2 regions of the Acetobacter sp. DmW_125128 genome follow, and region 2 is predicted to be linked to the other one. Evidence: predicted binding sites of a transcription regulator. Region 2 holds the regulator's gene; the other holds the start of a gene.
What was found. Region 2 encodes HrcA, which represses chaperone genes, less so after heat shock. Its sites were predicted from a motif close to GTTNGCACTCNCNNNNNGNGAGTGCNAAC; they were not measured.

Region 1: the regulator HrcA is predicted to act here: its motif matches at 3,525-3,553, upstream of groES (co-chaperone GroES).

The regions. Positions count from the first base shown of each region.
Region 1 covers NZ_VHOP01000052.1:19,560-25,837, forward strand. The annotation lists gene FKW19_RS13820 (ATP-dependent DNA helicase) at 1-2,401, shown strand, start outside; gene FKW19_RS13825 (cold-shock protein) at 2,420-2,623, opposite strand; gene FKW19_RS13830 (dienelactone hydrolase family protein) at 2,766-3,434, opposite strand; gene groES (co-chaperone GroES) at 3,645-3,938, shown strand; gene groL (chaperonin GroEL) at 3,994-5,634, shown strand; gene FKW19_RS13845 (HAD-IIIC family phosphatase) at 5,806-6,278, shown strand, end outside.
Region 2 covers NZ_VHOP01000009.1:4,313-10,590, reverse strand. The annotation lists gene FKW19_RS03695 (L-dopachrome tautomerase-related protein) at 1-889, shown strand, start outside; gene rdgB (RdgB/HAM1 family non-canonical purine NTP pyrophosphatase) at 906-1,505, opposite strand; gene rph (ribonuclease PH) at 1,502-2,236, opposite strand; gene hrcA (heat-inducible transcriptional repressor HrcA) at 2,337-3,437, shown strand; gene FKW19_RS03675 (penicillin-binding protein 1A) at 3,534-6,278, shown strand, end outside.

The DNA of each region.
Region 1 (6,278 bases), on a different contig from region 2:
TTTGCCAAAATGGGAGGAAACGCCTCTTCCTCCTCCCCCTGCGTCTCACCCTATTTCCCCTATAGAGGCACGCGAGCAGCTTACCAAGATGCTGGGCGAAGATGCCGAAATCCGCACAGGGCAAGCCGACTTTGCATCCGTTGCCACAGGGGCTTTTGAGCCACGTAATGTGCGTGGAGACCCCGCCATTGTGCTTGCAGAAGCTGGTACAGGAACAGGCAAAACCTTAGGTTACATTGCCCCTGCCAGCCTTTGGGCCGAGCGGAATAAAGGGGCCGTTTGGGTCAGTACCTATACGCGCCACCTGCAACGCCAGATTGAACAAGAAACCCGTAGGCTCTACCCAGATCAAACCACGCACCGGCAACGCGTTGTATTGCGCAAAGGGCGAGAAAACTATCTGTGCCTGCTGAATATGGAAGAAGCTGTTAATACTGCAGCCTCTCGCCCTGCGGGTATTACCATCGCCCTTATCATGCTGGCCCGCTGGGGCTTAGCCACCGCAGATGGAGACCTGTCTGGGGGAGACTTGCCCGGCTGGTTTGGGGATCTGTTCGGCCAAGGGAATCTGATAGGCGTAGCAGACAGACGCGGCGAATGTATTCACGGTGCATGTGCCCATTACCAGCATTGCTTTGTTGAACATTCTATCCGCCGCGCGCGCGAAGCGGATTTGGTAATTGCCAACCACGCTCTCGTTATGGCGCAGGCCGCTTACGCACAGGCCGGCATGAGCGATGATGCTGATGAAACGGATGATCCCTCGGCCCCATCCCGCTATGTATTTGATGAAGGCCACCATCTGGCCGATGCCGCAGATAGCGCCTTTTCGGCCGAGCTTTCCGGACTGGAAGCAGCCGAGTTACGGCGTTGGCTCCTTGGTGCAGAAGGTAGGCGCTCCCGCGCACGCGGCTTAAAACGGCGCTTGGATGATCTGGTTGTGGGCCACCCAAGACTGGAAACACCCTTGGAAGCCGCCCTTATGGCAGCAACGGCGCTTCCTGCCCCCGGCTGGTCTTCACGCTTAGGGCAAGAACAGGCGGATGAACCACCGCCGCCTGAACCTCCAGAAGATATCGGGCTCTTTCCGCTTGAACCAGAAGCGCCTCAACCGGTTTTGGAAAACCCCACAGAAGTTTTTCTACGGCTCCTGCGCCAACAAGCGCTTGCCAGAACACAGGAAGGCGGAAAACAGCACGTTTACGCAGCCCTTGAATGTGATCTGCACCCTTTGGTGCCAGACTTGGCAGAAGCCGGACATCTTCTGGCCCGCGCCTTAACGCGCCTTGTTGAACCTTTACGCACCTTGGTGGAACGCCTGCACGCCCGCCTGGCAGAAGATGCCGAAACGCTGGATTCCACCACACGCGGGCGCATAGAAGCCATGACACGCGCCTTGCGCCGCAGAGCTATCTCTCGGCTAGATGCGTGGATTGCCATGCTGAGCGCACTAGACACACCACCTGAACCCGATACCACCCCTTCGCACGTGCACTTCATCCGGGTTGAGCGGCGCGAAAAACAGAGAATGGGGGAGCAGGATGTGGGCCTCTATCGCCACTGGCTAGACCCCACCATTCCATTTGCTGGAATCATGGCCATACCTGCGCAGGGTATGTTGATTACATCTGCCACCTTGCGTGATCAGCAAACCAATGAACCGGATAGCGATAACGCAGAACAAGCGTGGGAAGCCGCTGAAGCACGCACTGGGGCCAATCACTTCCCTTCCCCACCTCTGCGTGCCAGCTTGGCCAGCCCGTTTGATTATGCCCGCCAGACGCGCGCCTATATTGTAACGGACATAGACAACAGCAGCATTGTGGATCTGGCAGCCGCATTTCGCACGCTTTTCTTGGCATCCGGCGGTGGAGGCTTGGGGCTTTTCACGGCCATTTCTCGCTTGCGTGGTGTGTATGATCGCATTGCCCCAACGCTGGAAGAAAACGGCCTCCCGCTCTACGCCCAGCATGTAGATGCGATGGACAACAATACGTTGGTAGATATTTTCCGCACAGAAGAACACGCTTGCCTGTTAGGCACTGATGCCATGCGAGATGGCGTAGATGTACCCGGCAATGCGCTACGGCTGGTGGCTTTTGAACGTGTGCCGTGGCCGCGGCCAGATATTTTGCACCGTGAACGCCGTATTCACCTTTCTGGAGGTGACCCGAAATCTTTTGATGAACGGATTGCACGCCTGCGATTACGTCAGGCCTTTGGTCGGCTTATTCGCCGCCAGTCTGATCGGGGGGTATTTGTCCTGTTAGACAGGCGCACCCCTACCCGCTTGCTCAGCGCGTTTCCCGAAGGTGTGGAAGTTCGTCGCCTTGGGTTGGCAGACACAGCACGGGAACTTGCTGCCTTTTTAGCAGATACAGAAAGGGCCGATCAAAACTGATCGGCCCTGCCTGAAAAATCAATCTACTTTCAGATTGGTTGCAGCCTGCTTGCCGCGTTCTTCAACCAGATCGAAAGAAACTTTCTGTCCGTCATTCAGGCCACGCAAACCCGCTGCCTGCACTGCGGTAATATGCACGAACACATCTTTACCGCCATCATCTGGGGCAATAAAGCCATAACCCTTGGTGGCGTTAAACCATTTTACTGTACCGGTCGGCATGAGCGGGATAGTCCTTGTTCTTCTCAACGTTTTGTCCTGCTGCACACCGTGTGCGGTTCAGGATATACCCCATCCCCCCATGACCAGCCACAATTGTCAATCATAATTCGATAATAGGCCATGACGAGGACAGGAAAAAACACTACGGATTCATATTGCTTTTCAGGAAATTAATGCTGCGTTCCTGCGCTTCCTGATAAGCTTTGGCATTAAAAGAGCTTCTTTCTGGGCAACCAAAGCCGTGCCCTGCATTGTCGTACACGTAAAGTTCAACTTCCGGGCGCGCCTGTCGAATGGCTGCAATATCAGTATGCGGAATACTTGTATCCTGTTCACCGAAATGCAGCTCTACGGGGCAACGCGGAGTCTCATTCCGGCTGGCGGCAATACCTGCCCCATACCAGCCAACAGCGGCTGCAAAGTCATCCGTTCTACATGCAGCTTCCCACGCCAATGTACCACCCCAGCAATAGCCGATAATGCCCACCTTACGCGGCTTGAACACTGAGGCGGCTGCCTGAATATCCAACAGTGTTTTAGCAAGCGGAATTTGCGCCCGCAGCGCCTTGCCTTTTTCCACGCTTGCTGTGGAATAATCCAGCTCCACCCCACGTTGCACGCGGTCAAACAAAGCTGGCGCAATAACGTGGAATCCGGCCTTGGCAAAGTTTTCGCAAACCTGCCTGATATGGTGGTTCACCCCAAAAATTTCCTGAAGCACCACAAGTGTGTAAGGATGATGGCTACCTTCGGTTTCCCACGCGGAAAATTCATGTCCATCCGCAGCCTGAAGTGTAGTGATATGACCCATGCGAGCACCTCCTATCTGTTCTTACGTTACAGCAAAAAGAAACTTTATCCACATTCCTTGACTCTGCCTTTGGCCAGACCTATCTCCTTTTCTGGCACTCCCGGGGTGGGAGTGCTAACGTAACGCGGCGTTATGTTACGCGCGACAAAGTGGATGGGGCTGCTTTCTGTTAAGGGCACCATCCCAAAAATGAATGTGGAGCGATCCATAATGACGAAGTTTCGTCCCTTACACGACCGGGTAGTTGTCCGTCGCCTTGAAGGCGAACAGAAGACCGCTGGCGGAATCATTATTCCTGACACAGCTCAGGAAAAGCCTATGGAAGGCGAAGTGGTTGCAGTGGGTCCGGGTGCCCGGAATGAACAGGGCCAGATTGTGGCGCTTGATGTTAAGGCTGGTGACCGTGTCCTGTTTGGCAAATGGTCCGGCACAGAAGTGAAGATCGATGGCGAAGAGCTGCTGATCATGAAGGAAAGCGACATCATGGGCGTGGTAACCGCCTGATTTTGCGCTGATCCGCATTATTTAATTTCAGAACGATCTTCACAGGAGAAATTCAATGGCTGCCAAAGACGTAAAGTTTGGTGCAGACGCACGCCAGCGTATGCTGCGCGGTGTGGATATTCTGGCTGACGCTGTAAAAGTAACGCTGGGCCCCAAAGGCCGTAACGTGGTGCTGGACAAGAGCTTCGGCGCTCCCCGCATCACCAAGGACGGTGTTTCCGTTGCCAAGGAAATCGAACTGGCTGACAAGTTCGAAAACATGGGCGCTCAGATGCTGCGTGAAGTTGCATCTAAAACCAATGACATTGCTGGTGACGGCACCACAACGGCTACGGTTCTGGCTCAGGCTATCGTGCGTGAAGGCCACAAGGCTGTTGCCGCTGGCATGAACCCGATGGATCTGAAGCGCGGGATCGACAAGGCTGTTGCCGTTGTTATCGAAGAGCTGAAGAAGAACGCCAAGAAAGTTACCACCCCGGCGGAAACCGCTCAGGTTGGTACGATTTCTGCAAACGGTGAATCTGAAATCGGTCAGATGATCTCCGAAGCCATGCAGAAAGTTGGCTCCGAAGGCGTGATCACGGTTGAAGAAGCCAAGCACTTCCAGACAGAACTGGATGTTGTTGAAGGCATGCAGTTTGACCGCGGCTACATCTCTCCGTACTTCGTGACGAACCCGGAAAAGATGACAGCGGATCTGGAAAACCCCTACATCCTGATCCATGAAAAGAAGCTGTCTTCCCTGCAGCCCATGCTGCCGCTGCTGGAATCCGTTGTTCAGTCCGGTCGTCCGCTGCTGATTATTGCAGAAGACGTTGACGGTGAAGCTCTGGCAACTCTGGTTGTTAACAAGCTGCGCGGTGGCCTGAAAATTGCTGCTGTTAAGGCTCCGGGCTTTGGTGATCGCCGCAAGGCTATGCTGGAAGACATTGCTATCCTTACGGGTGGTCAGGTCATCAGCGAAGATCTGGGCATCAAGCTGGAAACCGTTACCCTGAACATGCTTGGCACCGCCAAGAAAGTGCACATCGACAAAGAAAACACCACCATTGTTGATGGCGCTGGCAAAGCCGATGACATTAAGGGCCGTGTTAAGCAGATTCGTGCACAGATCGAAGAAACCTCTTCCGACTACGACCGTGAAAAGCTGCAAGAACGTCTGGCCAAGCTGGCTGGCGGTGTTGCCGTGATCCGCGTTGGTGGTTCCACCGAAGTAGAAGTGAAAGAACGCAAAGACCGCGTTGACGATGCCCTGCACGCAACCCGCGCTGCTGTGGAAGAAGGCATTGTTCCTGGTGGTGGCACGGCTCTGGCCCGCGCTACGTTGAAGCTGGAAGGCCTGCACTACCACAATGATGACCAGCGCGTTGGTGGTGACATCATCCGCCGCGCTCTGCAGGCTCCTCTGCGCCAGATCGCTCACAACGCTGGTGAAGACGGCGCTGTGATTGCAAACAAGGTGCTGGAAAATAACGACTACAACTTCGGGTTCGACGCTCAGGCTGGCGAATACAAGAACCTGGTTGAAGCCGGTATTATTGACCCGGCCAAGGTTGTCCGCACGGCTCTGCAGGATGCAGCATCTGTTGCTGGCCTGCTGATCACCACGGAAGCCATGGTTGCAGAACGCCCGGAAAAAAAAGCAGCTCCGGCTGGCGGCCCTGACATGGGTGGCATGGGCGGTATGGACTTCTAAGTCCTTCCAACCCATTGATACGGCAATAAACTTGCCGTATCACCAGTTTAAAGAAAACTGCTCTCTGAAAGGAGGGCAGTTTTTTTTTGAAACTTTCAGTATCTCATGAATTACAGTATACTAACTATAATATCGATAATATGAAAACATTGGCTCAGATGAGAGGTAACCGTGGCAGTTCATTTTAGCGTAACCAAAGCATTACTTGAATCCACTGTATGGACTTGGGGCCCTCTTAATCATCCTCCTCTAACAACTTCTCTTCGATTTGGATCTGATGGTCTTATCAAAGACTACACACATACCAACGAACACTCATGGAAATTGACCGAGAATTTATTAGAAATTTTCGATATCCACGGGAAAATGATCTGGAGATTCGAAGGTATATTTGACAATCAGGATTCTATTACCCTCGTAAGCTTTCCTCATAATGACCCGCAATGGGGCGTTTTTTTCGCGCTACAGGCATCAAAAGCAAATATTCCCAGCCATCTTCTTCTTGCCAGCGAACTGCCCGCCCCTACTGTTCCTGCACAACCTAAAAAAATAGCGCCACAAGCAGCCTCCCAGAAGCCCGATGCCAAAACTGCAAAATCTTCTGCTCCGGCAGCAAAGGAAGAAGGTATTCGGCTAGTTATCTG
Region 2 (6,278 bases):
TGCACCTCCGGCAGAACGCCTTCTTTCCATCCACGGTATGACACAGGATACGCGCGGTTTTATCTGGGCGATTGATGACGGCAAATTGGCTGGCTTACCTTTGCAGCCGGGGGCTGCAAAAATTGTCTGTTTTGACCCTGCTACTAATAAATTGGTGCGTTCTATCGTTCTCAAATCACCGGCTTTGTTGCCTGATAGCCATATGAATGATTTGCGGGTGGATCTTACGCATGGGGCGGAAGGAAGTGTTTACGTGACCGATAGTTCCTTCGGCCATAGCCCGGCTTTGGTGGTGGTGGATATTGCCACAGGACAGCAAAAGCGCGTGTTGGGGAAGCATCCATCCATACAGGCAGAAGCAGGTTTTATGGCCGTGGTGGAAGGGCTGCCGCTCAAATATGATCCCGCGCAAAAACCCAAATTTGTTACCGGCGGGGTAGACGGCATTACTCTAAGCCCAGATTCCAGTCGTGTATTTTATTCACCTCTTACCAGCCGCCGCTTGTATAGTCTGCCAACGGCTTTGTTGTCTGATATGTCTGCCTCAGAAAGTACTTTGGCTGCTGCGGTAAAGGATGAAGGGGAGAAAGGCGTTGCGGATGGTCTGGCAACAGATGCACAAGGGCGCATTTACACCACCAATTTCGAGCATGATGCTATTTTCCGCCGCAATACCGATGGTTCTATGGAACTCATGGTGCATGACCCGCGCGTGCTTTCCCCAGATGGTATTTTTTGCACGCAAACCCATGTTTACTGCACGTTGGGGCAATGGAATCGGCTTGCCGGGTTTCATGATGGCAAAGATGAACGCCAACCACCGTATTTGCTGATTCGTTTCCCTATCCAGGGGCCACCTGTCAGTTCCGCAGAACCGGCAGGTGGTTAATCCGAAATGCGGTTGTTTAGCTCAAGCACGCTTTTTTAAAGGCATCAAACGCGCGGGCACGGTGGCTGATTACATTTTTTTCTGTATCAGCCATTTCTGCAAAGGTACGGGTTTCGCCTTCGGGGGCAAAAATGGGATCATACCCATGGCCATGCGTGCCGCGTGGTGGCCAGACAATCTGGCCATCTATACGGCCTTCAAAGCTTTCCGTACGGCCATCAGGCAGAGCCAGACACAACACACAAATAAACCATGCGTTGCGTTTGCCTTGGCCAATACCTTCTTCAATACGCGCCATAGCCCCGGTAAAATCTTTGTTGGGGCCAGCCCAGCGGGCAGAATAAATGCCCGGCGCGCCATCTAGAGCTGCTACGCATAGCCCAGAATCATCGGCCAGTGCTGGCAGGTTGGCAGCTTTGGCTGCGGCTAAGGCCTTAATGGCAGCGTTGCCAGTAAAGGTGGTGGCCGTTTCCTCTGGTTCTGGCAGGTTTAGTGCCCCGGCAGAAATAACCTTAATGCCAAAATCAGCCAGCAGCGTGGCAAATTCTGCCAGCTTGCCAGCATTGTGCGTGGCAAGCACAAGGGTGCTGCCACGTTCTAGTTTTATAGAATTCATGCGTGCTTTTTTTCCGCAGCTTCCACGGCAGCTATCTGGGCTTCAAACAGCTCGGTCACACCTTTGCGGGCCAGTGCGAACAGGTTGTCAAACGCGTCTTCTGTAAACGGTGCGCTTTCTGCCGTGCCCTGAATTTCCACAATGCGGCGGTCTGCTGTCAGCACAAAGTTGGTGTCGGCAGAAGCAGAGCTATCTTCCACATAATCCAGATCCAGCACAGCGCCTTCCGTTGTTAACCCACAGGAAACAGCCGCAACCTGTCCCCGCAGCGGCAGCCGAGGCAGCACGTTGGTCGCAACCAGTTTGCCAAGGGCCAGACGCAGTGCCACCCATGCACCTGTAATGGAAGCGCAGCGCGTGCCACCATCAGCGTTCAGCACGTCACAATCCAGCGTAATGCTCATTTCACCCAGAGCGTTCAGATCTGTTACCGCGCGCAGGGAGCGGCCAATAAGACGCTGAATTTCCTGCGTGCGGCCAGACTGTTTGCCCTTGGCGGCTTCACGGTTGCCGCGTGTGTGGGTGGCGCGGGGCAGCATGCCGTATTCGGCCGTAACCCAGCCGGTGCCTTTGCCACGTAAAAAAGGCGGTACGCGGTTTTCTATACTGGCAGTGCACAGTACTTCCGTGCCGCCAACACGGATAAGGGCAGAACCTTCAGCGTGATGGGCAAAGCCGGTTTCAATGGTAATGGGGCGCATCTGGTCTGGCTGGCGGCCTGAAGGGCGCATAGAAAGCTCCTTGGTAAAATTAAGATGTGTGGCGCGTATGATGCGCTTTTGTCGGCAGTAAAACTGCACGAATAAGGTATATAAAGGCTATCCAGGATTTATGGATATACGAAGGAGCCCTTGTGTCATGAAGCGTGGTTTGCTGCCAGTAAAAGCTGCTCTGCCTCCGGGGCTGAATGCACGGTCTGCGGCTATTCTGCGTGAAGTGGTGGAAGAATATGTTGCGAGTGGGGAGCCCGTTGGTTCGCGCACTGTGTCTCACAGGCTTGGGCTGCCGCTTTCTCCGGCCACAATACGCAACATCATGGCTTCCCTTACAGAAGCTGGATTGCTGTTTTCCCCTCATACATCTGCCGGGCGACTGCCTACAGAAAAAGGATTACGGCTGTTTGTAGATGGCTTGTTGCAGTTTGGCGCGCTTTCGGAAGAAGACCAGCGGGTAATTGGCCAATCTCTGGAGGCCAAGGGGCGTTCATTGCAAGATACGCTTACGGAGGCTTCTTCGCTTTTGGCAGGTATGTCCGATGCCGCAGGGCTTGTGGTGGCACCCAAAGGGGACGGAGGTATCAAGCATATTGAGTTTGTGGCGTTAGGCAGCAACCGTGCACTGGTTATTCTGGTGGGGGCGGATGGGCATGTTGAAAACCGTGTGATTGAAACGCCTCCGGGTATGCCGCCTTCCGCTTTGGTGGAGGCCGCAAATTACCTGAATGCACGGGCCATGGGTGCATCCTTGCCGGATTTACGCACGCGCGTAAGTTCTGAAATGATGGAAGACCGGAGCATTCTCAACGGTCTAACAGCAGAGGTGGTAGAAAGTGGTCTTGCTATTTGGGATGGTGGCGGAGATGGGCTGGGCGGCACCCTGATTGTGCGCGGGCAATCCCGTTTATTGGCTGATGTCGATGGGCAGGACAGGCTATTGGCCATTCAAACACTGTTTGACCGGCTGGAAGCGCAGGAAACCATGCTGCGTCTGTTGGAGTTGGTGGAGAGGTCAGAGGGCGTGCGTATTTTTATTGGTGCGGAAAGTGGGTTGTTTGGGGCCACGGGCATGTCCGTTGTTATGGCTCCAGCCCGGAATGACGCGAACCGGGTTGTAGGTGCTATTGGTGTTATTGGTCCTACCCGTATCAATTACGGGCGTATTGTGCCGGTGGTAGATTATACAGCCCGCCTGCTAGGTGAAATGTTAGGTTAGTAACTGTTTGTGCATGTGGTCGGAATTCGGCCATGATTTTTATTACAATGCGCAAACAGGGCAGACGATTATGTGTGAGAATGGTAAAGGGCCTGTATGACAAGCGCTCCGTCTTCTGGTGATCCGGGTTTATCTTCCAGCCATTCTCAAGGCAGGCCTCCGCAAAATCGCAGGCCCGATTTGCGCCGCCCACGTTTTCGACAGTGGCGGAAGGTAATTGGAGCAACGGCTGCACTGGCGTTGGTTGGCACAACGGGCGCTGTGGTTCTGCTTTGGTCTCAGTACGAAGGGATTGTAGCTGATCTGCCAACGGTAGAGGGCTTACGCTCCTATCAGCCGCCAGTCATGAGCCGCCTTTACGCTGGGGATGATGAGCTTATTGCTGAACTGGCTAATGAGCGGCGTATTTTTGTACCCATCAGCGCTGTGCCAGATAAGGTAAAAAACGCTTTTGTTGCGGCGGAAGACCAGAAGTTCTGGACGCATAAAGGGGTGGACCCCGTTGCTATTGCCCGTGCCGGGCTTACAGATTTAACGCGCGGTAAGGGCAAGCGGCCCATTGGGGCGTCCACCATTACGCAGCAGGTGGCACGTATCATGCTGCTGGGCAGCAATGCGGTGTCTTTCCAGCGTAAAGCCAAGGAAGCTTTTTTGGCCATGCGGGTGGAGCAGGTGCTGCCCAAAGATAAGATTCTTGAAATCTATCTCAACGAAATTTATCTGGGCAGCGGGGCATATGGTATTGCCGCGGCATCCCAAACCTATTTCAACAAGCCGCTTGATCAATTGGATGATGCAGAAGCCGCGTTTTTGGCGGCGCTGCCAAAGTCTCCCACCAATTATAATCCAGTACGTTTCCCAGATGCAGCCAGAGGGCGCAGAAACTGGGTGCTGGAACGTATGGCCGATATTGGTGCCATTACGCATGATGCGGCCCGCGTAGCAGAAGCCCAACCACTTACTACCCGCAGCTTCACCCGGCCCGGCCCGGCGCCAGGGGCTGAATGGTTTGCGGAAGAAGTGCGCCGCGAACTGATGGAGCGTTACGGTCAGGACGTAACAATGCAGGGGGGCTTGGATGTTCATACCAGTCTGGATCTGCCGCTCCAGCGCGATGCACAGGATATTTTGCGCCAAGGCTTGATGGCGTATGATCGTGCGCATCGTGGCTGGCGAGGGCCTGTGCACCATTTTTCCGATATCGGGTCATCTGCCTCTACGGCAGACTGGGTGCAGGCTTTAAGGGGAGTGCCCGTGCCTGCTGGTATGCTTGACCAATGGCGTTTGGCTGTTGTTCTGGATGCAAAGGGGCAGGTGGGCTGGCTAGAAGGCAGCGTGGTGCGGCGGAACAATGCTTCTCAAAGCGGAGGAGAGCCCCGTACAGGCGTTGTGCAGGCCAAGGATATGGCATGGGCGCGGCGCTTCAAACCATTGCGTGTGGGTGATGTGGTGATGGTGCAACCGCAGGCCGAGGGGGGGCATGTTGCCCTTATGCAGGTACCTGTGGTGGAAGGTGCCATTGTTACCATGAATGCGCGCACGGGCCGGGTTCTGGCTCTGGTGGGGGGATGGTCATTTCAGGCCTCGCAGTTTGATCGCGCAACGCAGGCGCTGCGTCAGCCGGGGTCTTCCTTCAAGCCATTTGTTTATCTGGATGCCATGGAACAGGGGATTTCCCCTTCCCAGAAGTTTGATGATTCCCCGGTTTCCTACGGGGCATGGCATCCTAATAACTATGAAAAAGATTTCTGGGGGCCCACCACTCTGCATGATGCGTTGCGTGAATCGCGCAACCTAGTCACTATTCGTTTGGCGGCCCATCTGGGCATGAAAACCGTAGCGGATATGGCAACCAACCTGGGGCTGGTGGATTCCATGCCGCATGTGCTGCCCGCAGCGCTGGGGGCAGTGGAAACCACGGTGCTGAAAGAAGCCGGAGCCTATGCTTCGCTCGCAGCAGGTGGGCGCAAGGTAACGCCAACTTTGGTGGATGATGTGCAGGACCGAGAAGGGCACGTGATCTGGCGTCCGGAGGGGCTGGCATTGACCACAGCCACCTTAGCGCAACCCAATAGCGGACAAACAGCAGATCAACCTGCCGCTGATGCTGTGTTTCCAGATGCGCCATCGGATCAAAAATCTGGAGACGCAGGAAAAGGTGCGCCAGCACCAGCGCCTGCACAACAGCCTATTGTGATGCCGGGGCAGAATGATTTGCCTGCCTTGCATGATAGCCGACAGCAGGTGGCATCCGCCCAAAGTGCGTTCCAGATTACCACCATGTTGCAGGATGTTATCCGGCGCGGCACGGGTATGCGGGCTGGAACAGGCATAGATGTGCCAATTGCAGGCAAAACCGGCACCAGCCAGAACTTCAATGATGCATGGTTTGCTGGGTACACCCCTGATATTGTAACCGTAGTGTGGATTGGGTTTGATACGCCGCAGTCTCTCGGCAAGAATGAAACCGGTGGCGCTATTGCGGGCCCCTTGTGGAACAAGGTGATGAAAACCGCCTTGGATGGGTACCCACGGCAGGATTTTGTGCCACCTGCGGGCATTACGCTTGTGCAGTATGATACGGGCAGGGGCGTGGCGATAGATGCCTTTAAGGAAGGGCAGGTGCCGGGGCTTAGCGCAAACCTTTCAAGCAACGTAAACCCGCAGGAACTTACAGCAGCAGATACAGGTGCTGAAAACATGCCTGATTCTGAAAGCGATATGGCTGCTGAAGGTTCTGGCGGTGGGCAGGCTGGGGGGAGCGCGCCTTCTGGGGCTAGCGGATCGTCTGGTTCTGCGGCACCTTCTGCGCCAGCTGGGGGTGACATTGGTATGGGTGGC